Regions from separate parts of the Burkholderia territorii genome, predicted to be linked through region 2. Evidence: riboswitches for the same ligand, from Rfam matches in the RefSeq annotation. Region 2 holds a riboswitch; the other holds the start of a gene.
The links. Region 2 has a riboswitch for thiamine pyrophosphate ahead of thiC (phosphomethylpyrimidine synthase ThiC). Riboswitches for the same ligand answer to the same signal wherever they lie in the genome.
Positions count from the first base shown of each region.

Region 1: it holds a riboswitch for thiamine pyrophosphate, as region 2 does, so the genes downstream of both, WS51_RS12480 (FAD-dependent oxidoreductase) here and thiC (phosphomethylpyrimidine synthase ThiC) in region 2, are expected to answer to the same signal.

Region 1 is NZ_CP013366.1:374,187-381,517, reverse strand. It holds gene WS51_RS12500 (ABC transporter ATP-binding protein) at 1-562, opposite strand, end outside; gene thiE (thiamine phosphate synthase) at 647-1,771, opposite strand; gene WS51_RS12490 (thiazole synthase) at 1,768-2,583, opposite strand; gene thiS (sulfur carrier protein ThiS) at 2,622-2,819, opposite strand; gene WS51_RS12480 (FAD-dependent oxidoreductase) at 2,852-3,988, opposite strand; TPP riboswitch at 4,222-4,345, opposite strand; gene WS51_RS12475 (ABC transporter ATP-binding protein/permease) at 4,614-6,383, shown strand; gene thpR (RNA 2',3'-cyclic phosphodiesterase) at 6,452-7,000, opposite strand; gene WS51_RS12465 (alanine/glycine:cation symporter family protein) at 6,997-7,331, opposite strand, start outside.
Region 2 is NZ_CP013366.1:1,261,835-1,269,165, forward strand. It holds gene WS51_RS16480 (EAL domain-containing protein) at 1-1,178, opposite strand, end outside; gene WS51_RS16485 (DMT family transporter) at 1,619-2,545, opposite strand; gene WS51_RS16490 (hypothetical protein) at 2,685-2,933, opposite strand; gene WS51_RS16495 (glycine zipper 2TM domain-containing protein) at 3,143-3,358, opposite strand; gene thiC (phosphomethylpyrimidine synthase ThiC) at 3,616-5,547, opposite strand; TPP riboswitch at 5,672-5,788, opposite strand; gene WS51_RS16505 (pentapeptide MXKDX repeat protein) at 6,059-6,310, shown strand; gene WS51_RS16510 (cytochrome b/b6 domain-containing protein) at 6,398-7,030, shown strand; gene WS51_RS16515 (molybdopterin-dependent oxidoreductase) at 7,060-7,331, shown strand, end outside.

The DNA.
Region 1 (7,331 bases), 890 kb from region 2:
TCAGGTTTGCCGTGATGCCGAGCGAGATCGGATCGAGGCCCGCGAACGGTTCGTCGTACATGATGAGCTGCGGATCGAGCGCGATCGCGCGTGCAAGCGCGATCCGGCGTGCCATCCCGCCGGACACCTCGGACGGCATCAGGTCGCGCGCGCCGCGCAGACCCACCGCGTTGAGCTTCATCAGCACCAGGTCGCGGATCAGGTCTTCCGGCAGGTCGGTGTGTTCGCGCAGCGCGAACGCGACGTTTTCGAACACCGACATGTCGGTAAACAGCGCGCCGAACTGGAACAGCATGCCCATCTTGCGGCGCAGCGCGTACAAGCCGTCGCGCGTCTGCGCGCCGACGTCGGCGCCGTCGAACAGCACCTGGCCGCGCCGCGCGCGCACCAGGCCGCCGATCAGACGCAGCACGGTCGTCTTGCCGCAACCCGACCCGCCCATGACGGCGACGACCTGGCCGCGCCCGAAGCGCATGTTCAGGTTCGACAGGACGAGGCGGTCGCCGTAGCCAAAGTCGACGTCGCGAAGTTCCAGCAGTGTGTCGGTAGGAGTGGGGCTCACGGAGCTGACAGTCCTTTTACGCAGAACGCCGAATTATAGGGCCTGCATTGGAATGATGTCGTGACGCCGTTTCGAACCCCGCGGTCAACGATTGTCAAATTGTCGGGCAAAGCATTGCTGCAACGCAACAACCGCCGCCCGATAATCGTCTGCACCCGTGATCGCACTGACCACCGCGACGCTGCCGACGCCCGTCGCCAGCACGTCCGGCAGCGCGTCGAGCCCGACGCCGCCGATCGCGACGAGCGGCGCCCGCGCGCCCGCGAAGCGCGCATAGCGGGCGATCCGCGCGAGGCCCTGGGGCGGCGCCGCGACGGCCTTGGTCGCGGTCGCGTACACGGGGCCGAGCGCCAGATAGCTCGGCCGCTCGTGCAACGCGCGCAACATCTCGTAATAACCGTGACTCGACAGGCCGAGCCGCAAGCCCGCGCGCGCGATCGCGGCCAGATCCGCCGTTTCCAGATCCTCCTGACCGAGATGTACGCCATACGCACCCTCTTCCATCGCGATCTGCCAGTGATCGTTGATGAACACGCGTGCATCGTGATATCGGCGCCCTGCGGCGACTGCGCGCGCGATTTCCCGGCGCAACGCATCCGGGGTCGCGCCTTTCACGCGCAGCTGCACGGTTCGCGCACCGCATTCGAGCACGCGTTCGACCCATTCGGCGTCGGGGACGACCGGATAGAGGCCCAATTGCGGCGGGCACGGCGGGAATGCGGGTTCGGGCGCGGCCGGCAGGCCCGCGATGCGCGGGAATCGCGCAGCGTCCACCGGCCACGCGTCGGTACCGCGCGCTTCGTCGCCGTCCCGCCACGCGAGCGCGAGCACCAGCGCGTCGATCGGCTCGAAACCGCAATCGAGGAACGCCGCCAGCGCCGCGATCCAGTCGTCGGCGAGCGGATGCGCGGCCTCCAGCGCGTAGCGCACGCCCGCGGCATGCAGCGCAGCGCCGTGCTCGTCGAACTCGATCGCGACCGCGTCCGGCGACGCAGGGCGCGATGCCGCCGACGCGCGCGCCTGCGCGGCACGATCGCCGGCTGACACGATCAGCACGTCGCCGGCGGCCGGTACGTCGGGCGCCGCGACGCACAGGCGCCACGCCGCGGTGCCGGTCGGCCAGTCGCCCAGGCGGGCGCGAATCCGCTCGGCCGCTTCGGCCAGTTCATCGGCCGGCGGCCAGAATGCATCGGCGAAGCGCGCGCTCATGCGCCGCTCCCGTCCTGGTGCCAGAACGGCATTCCAACGACCGGCGTGCTCGCATGCGCGGTCTCGCGCGCATCCATCGGCCCGGCGAGATAAGCCGCACGGCCGGCCTCGACGCCCTGCGCGAACGCACGCGCCATGATTTCCGGATGCGTGGCCTGCGACACGGCGGTGTTCAGCAGCACGCCGTCGAATCCCCATTCCATCACCTGGCACGCGTGCGACGGTACGCCGAGCCCGGCGTCGACGATCAACGGCACGTCCGGCAGCCGCTCGCGCAGCACGCGCAGCCCGTACGGATTGACGACGCCCTTGCCGGTGCCGATCGGCGCGCCCCAGGGCATCAGCGCCTCGCAACCGACGTCGAGCAGGCGCCGGCCGATCACGAGATCCTCGGTGCAGTACGGCAGCACCTTGAAACCATCCTTGACCAGTTGCGCGGCCGCCTCGATCAGTCCGATCGGGTCGGGCTGCAGCGTGTAATCGTCGCCGATCAGCTCGAGCTTGATCCAGTCGGTGTCGAACACCTCGCGCGCCATGTGCGCGGTCGTCACTGCCTCGGCAACGGTCTGGCAGCCGGCCGTGTTCGGCAGCAGCGGCACCGCGTGACGCTTGAGCAGGTCGAAAAAGCCGGCCTCGGCGGTGCCGCCGTTCATCTGGCGGCGCAGCGCGACCGTCACCATGCCGGGGCGCGACGCGGCGATCGAATCGGACAGCGACTGCAGCGACGGGTAGCGCGACGTGCCGAGCAGCACGCGGCTTGCGAAGGTTTCGCCGTACAGCGTCAGCGCGTCGGCGGAAGTGAGGGACGTCATGTCGTTTTCCTGGAAGAGCGGAGGCGAAGCGGCGGCGCTCAGCCGCCCGCGACGGGGTGCACGACGTCGAGCTTGTCGCCCGCCGCGAGTGCGCGCGCCGCATGCTGCGTGCGCGCGACGAAGTTGCCGTTCAGCGCGACCGCGTACGGCGGACGCGCGCCGTACGCGGCGAGCGCGTCGGCCACCGTCGCGCCGTCGGGCAGCGTCAGCGTCTGTTGATTGATCTGGATATCCATGAGACTCGATCGAATTCGGTGGGCAGCGCGCGTCAGGCCGGCTGGCGCGCGTCGTCGCGGTGATGAAGGAGCGTCGGCCAGCGCGCGGCATCGCGCCACGCGGCGAACGCGTCGGCATCGGCGAACGCGCCGCCGAGCGCGCCTTGCGCGAACGCGACCGCCGCATGCGCGACTTCCGGCGCGATCATGAAGCCGTGCCGGTACAGGCCGTTGACGGCCAGCGTCGTCGCGCCGTCCCAGACCACCGCCGGGCGATGATCGGGCAGCGTCGGGCGGCATTGCGCATTCAGTTCGAGAATGCGCGCCTCGCCGAATGCGGGATGCACGGAAAACGCCGCGCTCAACAGTTCGAGCGCCGAGCGCACGCTGACGGGCGACATGTCCTCGCCCTCCACTTCGGTCGCGCCGATCACGTACAGGTCGTCCTGTTTCGGCGCGATGTAGAGGGGATAACGCGGATGCAGCAACCGCACGGGCCGCGTGAGCCCGATGCCCGTTGCGCGCACGCGCGCGACTTCGCCGCGGATGCCGCGCAGCGCGGGCAGCACCGCTTTCGCGCCGAGCCCGCGGCAATCGATCGTGAAATGCGCGTCGGGCCGGTTCGCGTCGTCGATCGTCGCGTGCCAGTGCAGTTCGACGCCGCGTTGCGCAAGGCCCGCCGCGAGTGCACGCAGCGCCTGGCGGTTGTCGAGCTGCCCTTCGCGCGGCAGCATCAGGCCGCGCGCGAAACGCCCCGCGAGCGCGGGCTCGGCCGCGTCGACCTGCGCGCCGGCCAATGCGACGAAGCCACCGTCGAACAGCTCGGCCGGCGCGTTCGCGCGCACGCGACGCTCGAACAGCGGCGCCTCGGCGCGATCCGCGTGATGCCAGACGACGAGCGTGCCGTGCTGCTGGAAGAACACCGGTTCGGGCAGTTCCGCGAGCCATTGCGGCCAGCGCGCGAGCGATGCGGCGCCGAGCTCGGTGATCAGCAGCTCGGCGCTTGCCGCCTCGGCGAGCGGCGCGAGCATCGCGGCCGCGACCCATGCGGCCGACTGCTCGCCATCCGGGCCGCCGCGCTCGTAGAGCGCGACGCGATGCCCGTCGCCCGCGAGCCGCCAGGCGATCAAGCGGCCGACGAGGCCGCCGCCGAGTACCGCGAAATCCGGCCGGCAAGCGTGAAGGTTCATCGCGCGCCCTCCCGCCGAGCCGCGCGGGCGCGTGCGACGCACGTCGACGTGCACGCGGCGCCCCGTGCGGATGCACGCGACAGCGGATCGGGAACAGCGCAAAAGACTGAAGATTGAGCGGTCATCATTCCTTCCGTAACGCGCAGCGCGCGTACCCAAAGGACGAAACCGGCAGCAAAGGCCGGCCGGGCGGAACTCGGGCGCTGGCCATGTGGGATGGCGGCCAGCGCGGCCCGGCGGGATCAGAAACTTCCCTCGCCGGTATTACCCGGATCGGGTGCGAAGGGTCTTTCTCAGCCTCGCCGCGTCGCCCGGAACTGTCCGTCGGCCGCGCTCGAAGCACCCCTGTTTCGTCGTCGGCCATTAGACCATAAAAGCGGAAAGCGCCGCAAACTGTCCCCCTGCGGCAAATTCGCCGTCGCGCCGCGCCGCTCTGGCACAATGCCCGCAGGCCGGCCGCGCGAGCGGCCGGTTGCCGCGTCACCGCCGGCCTTAAGTGCCGTTTAAGACGCGCGGGCCACCATCCGGACGCCCGCCGTCAGTCGGCACCTCGTCCCGGCATGCCGTATCGCGGCGCGCGTCCGGCTCCGCCCGGCCCGCGCGCCGGCAACTCATCAGGAAGCACATGACCCAATCGATCGATCCCGTCCGCTCCGCCCCCGACGCGCCGCAGGACGAGCGCCCGGTATCCGCATGGAGCCTCATCAAGCCCTACTGGGTGTCGTCCGAATGGAAAATCGCGTGGGGGCTGCTGATCACGATCATCGCGATCAATCTCTGCGTGGTCTGGATCAACGTGAAGCTGAACAAGTGGAACGTGGGGTTCTACAACGCGCTGCAATCGAAGAACGTTCACGATTTCCCCGACCTGTTGATGCAGTTCTCGGGATTCGCGTTCGCGTTCATCATCCTCGCCGTGTACGGCCGTTACCTGCGCCAGATGCTCGGGTTCCGCTGGCGCCAGTGGCTCACCGAGCGCTTCCTCGGCCAATGGCTCGGCGATCGCGCGTTCTACCGGATCGAGCGCGACCGCCTCGCCGACAACCCCGATCAGCGGATCACCGACGACCTCCAGTCGTTCGCGACGACGACGCTCACGTTGTCGCTCGACCTGCTGTCGACGGTCGTCACGCTCGTGTCGTTCATCACGATCCTGTGGTCGCTCGCGGGCGCGCTGACGATTACGCTGGGTGCTACGCCTGTCGCGATCCCCGGGTACATGGTCTGGGCGGCCGCACTGTATGCGGTGGTCGGCTCGCTGCTCATCCAGAAGGTCGGTCACCCGCTCGTGTCGATCAACTACCAGCAACAGCGCGTCGAGGCCGACTTCCGCTTCGGCCTGATCCGCGTGCGCGAGAACGCCGAGCAGATCGCGTTCTACGACGGCGAGAAAACCGAGATCGGCACCGCGCAGACGCTGTTCATGCGCATTCGGGACAACTGGTGGCGCGTGATGAAGTACACGAAGCGCCTCACGTTCGTGCTCAGCTTCTACGGGCAGATCGCGATCATCTTCCCGCTCGTCGTCGCGGCGCCGCGCTATTTCGCGGGCGCGTTCTCGTTCGGCGTGCTGATGCAGATTGCGTCCGCGTTCGGCACCGTCAGCGACTCGTTCTCGTGGTTCATCAACAGTTACTCGACCCTCGTCGAATGGCGCGCGACCGTCAACCGTCTGCGTGAATTCAAGCGTGTCATGGGCACGTCGCACCTGAAGGAAAGCCTGTCGCCCGCGACCGAGCACGGCGGCATCAACCTGCACTACGTCGATGCCGCGAAGCTGTCGACGTCGTCGCTGAAGCTCGCGCTGCCGAACGGCGACGCGCTCGCCAACATCGGCAACGTGACGATCGAGCCCGGCTCGCGCTGGCTGGTAATCGGCAAGTCCGGCTCCGGCAAGAGCACGTTCATGCGCGCGCTCGCGGGCCTGTGGCCGTTCGGCGACGGCGCGATCGACGCGCCGGTCGGCGCACGGATGATGTTCGTGCCGCAAACCAGCTATTTGCCGATCGGCACGCTGAAGGCCGCGCTCACCTACCCGGCCACGCCCGACGCGTTCACCGACGACGCGTGCCGCGACGCGCTGCGTGCGTGCCGCCTCGAAGACTACGTCGGGCGCCTCGACGAGACCGGCCACTGGACGCGCGTGCTGTCGCCGGGCGAACAGCAGCGTCTGGCCGGCGCGCGCGTGCTGCTGCACAAGCCGGACTTCCTGTTCCTCGACGAAGCGACCAGCGCGCTCGATGCCGACAACGAAGCGCGCCTCTATCACCTGTTCGCCGAACGGCTGCCGAAGGCCGCGATCGTCAGCATCGCGCATCGCGAATCGCTCGCCGCGTTCCACGTCGGCACGATCAACGTCGAACGCGTGACCGACAACGACAAGGTCGCCGCGTAACCGCCAAGCAAAAGGCCGGCGCATACCGCGCCGGCCTTCTTCTCTTCCTCGTCGCTCCCGCCTTCCCGCTACGCCGGCCCGACCGGCACCGACACGATCGGCACATGCGACACGCCGTCGTGCGACAGCCGGCTTTCGAACAACGTCAGCGCGACGAAACGCAGCGCAATCGGCCGCCCCGTCGCGCCGCCGTGCGCGGGCTGCCCGTCCGCGTCGCGCGGCAGCCGCGCGAGCGTGACGTGCGGCCTGAACGGCCGGCGGTCGGCCGGCACGCCCAGTTCGCACAGCAGCGCGAACAAATCGGCATTCAGCGCCGCACAGGCGGGATCGGGCGCGAGTTCCGCGACGATCAGTCTCGCGCGCGGCAGGCTCGGCCACCACGCAATGCGCTCGACCGGCTGCAACGGCAGCGCATGCGCGGCCGCGAGCGCCGGCAGGCGCGCGGCCAGCGCATCGCAACGCGCGCGCTCGATTGCACCGATGAACGCGAGCGTCACGTGCAGTTGCGCGGGCAGCGTGCGCCGCGCGCCTCGGGTGACCGGCAACGCGTGCAGCGCGTCGCGAGATGCCGCATCGGGCATCAGCGCGACGAACGCACGGAGCCGGTCGCCGTTCATGACTCGCGCACCGTCACGCGCGCTTCGGCCACCGCATCGACCGACGCCGGACGCTGCGGCAACGGGCCGTGCTCGCCCCACACGTCGGCCGGCAGCACGCGCGCGAGCTCGGGAATCGTGTTGCGCGTAAACACCGGATCGGCAATGCCCTGCGCGCGCTGCTGGCGATAGTCGCGCCACGCGGCATGCGCATACTTGCCGAGTGCGAGAATCGCGACCAGGTTGATGATCGCCATCAGGCCCATGCTCGTATCGGCCATCGCCCATACGAGCGGCAGTTGCCCGACGCTGCCGAACATCACCATGCCGAGCACCGCGATGCGGAACAGCG
Region 2 (7,331 bases):
CCTTCGGTCAGCGAGAAGTGCGGGCCCATCAGCGCGACGCGCCCCGGTGCCGCGATCGCGCGCTGGAAGTACGGGCGCCGCGACCAGTTGCTGTGCGTCTCCGGAAACAGCGGCGAAAGCCGCGTGCCGGTCGTCTGGCCGTCCTCGGGACGCGCGCCGATCGACGGCAGGAACTGTTCGCCGATCTCGTCCGTGACGAACACCCGGCGCGCGGCCGGCACCGCGAATACGCGCTGAGCGGCGTCCTGCAGATTGCCGCTCGCGGAAAATGCGGCCGCGCCGGCGAGCACGAGCCGCTCGATCGCGTCGAAGCCAGGCTGCTCGGCGATCGCCGGGGCATGCCGGCGGGCGATGAAGCGTTGCCACGCGGCGTCGAGCATCGCGGGCGCCGCGGCACTCGCGTGCGCGATCGATGCGTCGGGCTGGCCGAACTGGAAACCCTGGACGAAATCGATGTCGGCCTCCATCAGCGTCTGCAGCGCGTCGTCGCTTTCGACGCCTTCGGCGAGCACCATCGCGCCGGCCTGGTGGAGCATCGATACCAGGTGGTGCATGATGCGACGGTCGTCGGCCGACGCGTTCGCGCGTTCGACCAGCGACCGATCGAGCTTCACGATATCGGGACGTGTGCGCCAAACACGGTCGAAATTCGAGAACCCGGTGCCGAAATCGTCGATCGCGATCAGGAAGTCCCGGTGCTGGATCATGTCGATCGTGCGGGCGAGCGCCGCTTCGTCGCGCGCGGGCTGCTCGACGACTTCCAGCACGATGCGGTTCGGCGGCAGCGCGAAATGACGGCACAGCGCTTCGACGAATTCGCGCTGCACGAGGCCCGAATCGAGCACGCGCGGCGTCACGTTCAGGAACAGCCAGCCGTCGCCGATGCCTTGCGCGACGAAGTTGGCCGTATGCAGGCAGCGGGCGAGCCGGTCGAGCAGCAACGCTTCGGCAGCGGCACGCGTCCTGTCGAACAGCGCGACCGGCGAAACCAGTGTGCCGTTCTCGTCCACGACGCGCAGCAACGCTTCATAGCCGACCACGCGCTTGTGCGTGATCGACAGCACGGGTTGAAACACGCTGCGCAGCGTCGTCTCGCGGTACGTGGCGGTCCAGCCGCTGGGCGTCGGCGTGAGGCGTTCGAGCAGGGAGTCGAGCGAGAGATCGCGGGAGGGCTTCATGTCAACGATGCCCGGGGGCGATCGGGGGGGCGGCATCGTACGCGCCACGCAGAAGCCGTCGCACGCACAGGTGGACGCGAAAGATCGTGGTGCATCGTAACCGCCTTCTGCGGATGGATATTTCGAGTGTAACGGCAATGGTGCCGCGCGCGTATCAGGGTAACTCCAGACGCAAACGCTACACCGACGGCTGGACGCGGCTGTGCGACCGGGAACACGACACGCGCGGCTCGCTGCTCGCGTATGCGGCGACAGCGCCGCGTGTGCCGCGCGCATCGCGTGCAAGGAATACGGGAGGGCCGGAAAGCCGCGCGGCTGCATTGCGTCACGCGAAACTCGACGCGCGCCGTCGCGCACCGGGCGACATGCGGCGCTCGAGGATCGGCGGCCGGTGCGGCGCGGGAAATCCGCACCGGCGGGGCACCGGCCGCATCCGCCGTTCAGGCCGCTTCGCCGCCGCGCGGGCGGAGCCCGGGAATCCGCTTGATCACGCCGGTCGCCAGCGCGGTGCCGACGAGCACGATCGCGCAGCCTTCGATCATCACGAGCGATACGTGTTCGCCGAGGAACAGCGCGCCCCACAGCAGGCCGAACACCGGGATCACGAACGTCACGGTAATCGCGCGGGCCGGGCCCACATGCGCGATCAGATGGAAGAAGATGAAATACGCGATGCCCGTGCAGGCGATGCCGAGCGCGAGCACGGCACCCCAGGCATGCATGCCGACGGCCGCCGTGGGCCACGTCGCGATCGCGAACGGCAGCAGCAGCACGGTCGATCCGATCATGCTGCCGGTCGCGTTGACGAGCGGGTCGACGCCGCTCAACGTGCGTTTCGTGTAGTTTGCCGCGATGCCATACAGCAGCGTCGCGCCGAGCGCGGCGACGGCGGCGAGCGCGGTCGCGCTGGCGCCGGTGCTGCCGTGTGCGTTCGCGATCTGGTCCCACACGAGCGTGAGGACGCCCGCAAACCCGATCACAAGGCCGAGCGCGCGCGGCAGCGACAGCTTGTCCTTCAGCCACAGATACGCGACGAGCGCGCCCCACAGCGGCGTCGTCGCGTTGATCACCGACGTCACGCCGGCAGACAGCGTCAGTTCCGCGAACGCGAACAGGCAGAACGGGATGCCCGAGTTCAGCGCGCCAACGACGAACAGCGGCCACGCGCGACGGCGCAGCTGTGCGCCGAGCTCTGCGGGCTTGAAGCGCGTCAGCGCGAAGCCTGCGAGAAACAGCGCGCCGATGCCCACGCGCAGCGCCATCAACGGCGCGACACCGAAATCGGCGACGCCGATCCGGATGAACAGGAACGACGCGCCCCACAGGGCGGCGAGGACGGTCAGCAGAAAGGCGTTTTTGGGCGACATCGAGCGTGGCGGCGAGGGGACGGGATGCGAAGAATCTTACATGTGTTCCCGTGCCGTCGTTTCACGATCGGATGAAATGACAAGAACCGGGAAGTCGGCCCGTCGGCGACGTGGCCCGGCCGGGTACCCGGCCGGCCGTTCAATGATGGTGCCAGCCGCCGTGTCCGCCGAAGCCGAAATTGAGCGACACCGCCGGGCCCCAGTAGCCGCCCCAGGCCGGCGCATACGCAGGGGCCGGGTAGTAGTACGCGGGGCCCGGATCGACGTATACCGGCGCGGGCTGAACCGGCGCCGCCGCGTAGTAACCGGACGGATAGTAGCCGTAAGGGTAGTAACAGCCGGCGAGCGTCGTGCACGCGAGCGCCGCGGCGACGAAGATCCTGTTCATGATGTCTCTCCGGCGGGGCCGGCAATCGGCAGATGCTTAAGCTTAGGCCGCGCGGCGATGACAAGGTGCGCTAAACGGTAACGGATCATTTCCGGGCCGCTACGGGATGTTGCGGCGCCGCATATGAAAAACGGCGCTCCCGCGTGGCGGAAACGCCGTCAGGCCGGCGCTTGCCGCGCGTAGCGCGGCAGCCGGGTAAGCCGGCCGGCTTATTTGCCGACCTGGTTGCCGATGATGCCGCCTGCTGCCGCACCGCCCAGCGTCGACAGCGCGTTGCCGCCGATCGCCGCGCCGGCGACGCCGCCGACACCGGCACCGATCGCGGTATCGCGCTGGCGTCGTGTCATCGAATCGCAGGCCGAGAGACTGGCCACCGTCGCGACGAGCAGCGCGCATACCCCAAAACGCCGAATCGAATGGTTCATGATCGTTGTCCTTGTGGTAGTGAACGGAGGTCGCGCGACCGCCTGACGGCCGCGCATGAATTCAATCTACGCGCGCTTCCGAGCGGCGGTTGTAAGGACTTGTTAAGGCTCTGGCGGTTTCGTAATCAATTGTTTCGCTCGCACCGGCGGGTACACCGCATGCGAGCGCGCAGAAAAAAGCCCGCCTGATGGCGGGCTTCGTGCCGTGCTTCACGAAGCGAAGCGGCCCGCGCGGGCCGCCGCGTTCGCTTGCAGATTTACTGGCGGTGATAGATCTCGGCGCCGGTCTTCACGAACTCGACCGCCTTCACTTCCATTCCCTTCTTCAGCGCCTCGGTTTCCGACACGCCCTGTTGCGCCGCGAACTCGCGCACGTCCTGCGTGATCTTCATCGAGCAGAAGTGCGGGCCGCACATCGAGCAGAAGTGCGCGACCTTCGCCGAATCCTTCGGCAGCGTCTCGTCGTGGAATTCGCGCGCCTTGTCGGGGTCGAGGCCGATGTTGAACTGGTCTTCCCAGCGGAACTCGAAACGCGCCTTCGACAGCGCGTTGTCGCGCACCTGCGCGCCGGGGTGGCCCTTGGCCAGGTCGGCCGCATGCGCGGCGAGCTTGTACGTGATGATGCCTTCCTTCACGTCGTCCTTGTTCGGCAGCCCGAGGTGCTCCTTGGGCGTCACGTAGCACAGCATCGCGGTGCCGAACCAGCCGATCATCGCGGCGCCGATGCCCGACGTGATGTGGTCGTAGCCGGGCGCGATGTCGGTGGTCAGCGGCCCGAGCGTGTAGAACGGCGCTTCCTTGCACCAGTCGAGCTGGAGATCCATGTTCTCCTTGATCAGCTGCATCGGCACGTGGCCGGGGCCTTCGATCATCACCTGCACGTCGTGCTCCCACGCGATCTGCGTGAGCTCGCCGAGCGTCTTCAGTTCGCCGAGCTGCGCCTCGTCGTTCGCGTCGTAGATCGAGCCGGGACGCAGGCCGTCGCCGAGCGAGAAGCTCACGTCGTACGCCTTCATGATCTCGCAGATCTCTTCGAAGTGTTCGTACAGGAAGCTTTCCTTGTGATGCGCGAGGCACCACTTCGCCATGATCGAGCCGCCGCGCGACACGATGCCCGTCATCCGGTTAGCGGTGAGCGGCACGTACTGCAGGCGCACGCCCGCGTGGATCGTGAAGTAGTCGACGCCTTGCTCGGCCTGCTCGATCAGCGTGTCGCGGAAGATTTCCCAGGTGAGGTCCTCGGCCTTGCCGTTGACCTTTTCGAGCGCCTGGTAGATCGGCACCGTGCCGATCGGCACCGGGCTGTTGCGGATGATCCACTCGCGCGTTTCATGGATGTGCTTGCCGGTCGACAGGTCCATCACCGTGTCGCCGCCCCAGCGGATCGCCCACGTCATCTTGTCGACTTCCTCGCCGATCGACGACGTGACGGCCGAGTTGCCGATGTTCGCGTTGATCTTCACGAGGAAGTTGCGGCCGATGATCATCGGCTCGGATTCCGGGTGGTTGATGTTCGCGGGAATGATCGCGCGGCCGCGCGCGACTTCGTCGCGGACGAACTCGGGCGTGATCTCGGCGAGCGCGTTCGCGCCGAAGGCCGCGGCGCCGAATGCCTGGCCCGGATGCTGGCGGCCCATCATCGCGGCGAGCTTCGCGCCGTTCGGGCCGCTCGACTTCAGGCTCTCGATGTACTCGGCGCGGCGCTGGTTCTCGCGGATCGCGATGTATTCCATTTCCGGCGTGATGATGCCCTGGCGCGCGTAGTGCATCTGCGTGACGTTCTTGCCGGCCTGCGCGCGGCGCGGGTTGCGGTGCAGGCCCGGGAAACGCAGGTCGGCGGTGGCCGGGTCGGCGGCTCGCTCGCGGCCGTACAGGCTCGACAGGCCGTCGAGCACCTCGGTGTCGCCGCGCGCTTCGATCCAGCGCTGGCGCAGTGCCGGCAGGCCTGCGCGGATGTCGATCTTCGCGTCCGGATCGGTGTACGGGCCCGACGTGTCGTACACGTAGATCGGCGGGTTCTTTTCGCCGCCGAAGCCGGTCGGCGTGTCGGACTGCGTGATCTCGCGCATCGGCACGCGGATGTCGGGCTGCGAGCCGGTTACATAAACCTTTCGCGAATTGGGCAGCGGGGCGACGGCGGCGGCGTCGACGTGCGCGTCCGCGGACAGAAATTTCGGATTGGCGTTCATGCAATCTCCTGTGTGAGCGCCGGACAGGCGCCACGGCGCTTGCCCGGAGCCCTTGACGAATGTGGGGCTCGAGCTAAGCAGGAGACGAGGCTTGGTGAGGCGGCGGATTTCGTCAGAAGGATGGCGGTGAAATCCGTACGCTTCCCTGCGCTGGCATTATCCAGATCAGGTTCAAAGGGTATTTCTCACCCGCAATGCCGGTTGTTTGACCGAACGCATTGCAGGACCCCCGCGTTAGCAGCGCACACGATACACTGGCTTCGCGGCGGTTTCAACCGGTGGCGGACCGGTGGCCGCGGTGCGCTTGCAGCAATGCGGGGCGAGCGCCCGCCGCGCAAGCCGCGCTCAATTGCACCGCCGCGCGGCCCTGCGGCCCCGCTGACAATGACGGCGCGGTGCAGCAATGCAGCGGTTTCGACGGTCCCTGAAAAAAAATTCTCGAAACGACTGTCATATCCCGCGACGTCCTCCGTCTATTCGGCTCCTCAAACCCATGTTTCGGAGAGATGTCATGAAAAAAGTACTGATCGCAGCCTGTGTCGCCGGTTTCGCCATGGTCGCAACGGGCGCATATGCGCAGAACGACGCGATGTCGAAGGAGGGCTCATCGATGTCGAAGGACGCAATGGGCCACGACGCGATGGCGAAGGACGGTGCGATGAAGAAAGACGCGATGAAGAAGCACGCGATGAAGAAGGACGCGATGTCGCACGACGCGATGGGCAAGTCGACGTCGGGCGACAAGATGGCGCCGTCGAACTGACCCACGCGGTGGCGCGCGGCCCGCGCATGCGGCACACGAGGCCGCGCGCGCGTCGCGCACCGCCGCTACGTTCCGGGAGTCTTCATCATGCAAACCGTTCCCGCTGCCGGGCACGCGGCTGCCACGCCGCCCGCGCGCACGATTCATCCGCTGTGGGTGCGCGTGAGCCACTGGCTCAACGCGCTCGCGGCGATCCTGATGGCACTGTCCGGCTGGCGCATCTACGATGCGTCGCCGATCTATCCGCCGTTCACGTTCGCGCACGGCATCACGCTCGGCGGCTGGCTGGGCGGCGCGCTCCAATGGCATTTCGCGGCGATGTGGCTGCTGGTCGGCAACGGGCTGTTCTACCTCGCGATGTCGATCGCGACGGGGCGCCTCGCGCGCAAGATGCTGCCGGTCACGCCGGCCTCGATAGGGCGCGACGTGCGCGCGGCACTGGGCGGCCGGTTGTCGCACGACGACCTGAGCGTCTACAACGCGGTGCAGCGGGCCGCGTACCTGACCGCGATCGTCGATTTGATCGTGCTGGTGCTGTCGGGGCTCACGATCTGGAAATCGGTGCAGTTTCCGCTGCTGCGCGAGCTGTTCGGCGGCTACGACAACGCGCGTGTCGTGCACTTCTGGGCGATGTCGCTGCTCGTTGCGTTTTTCGTCGTACACGTCGCGATGGCGCTGCTGGTGCCGCGCTCGCTGCTCGCGATGCTGCGCGGCCGCTGACCCGCATGCCGCGGGCGAAGGAATTCATCATGTCGGAATCCGGAAACAACCGTGGTCGGCCGGGCTGGACGCTCGACCGCAAGTCGCTCGAGCTCGACGTGCGCCGCGAACTCGAGATGCCGTCGCGGCGCCTGTTCAACCGGCGCGTGCTGACGCTCGGCGGCCTGACGATGCTGACCGGCTGCACGCTGCAGGACGACGCGTCGGTCAACGCGTTCCTCGAGAAGGTATCGCGCATGAACGATCGCGTGCAGGCGTGGCTGTTCAGCGGCGAGCGGCTCGCGCCGACCTATACGGAGGC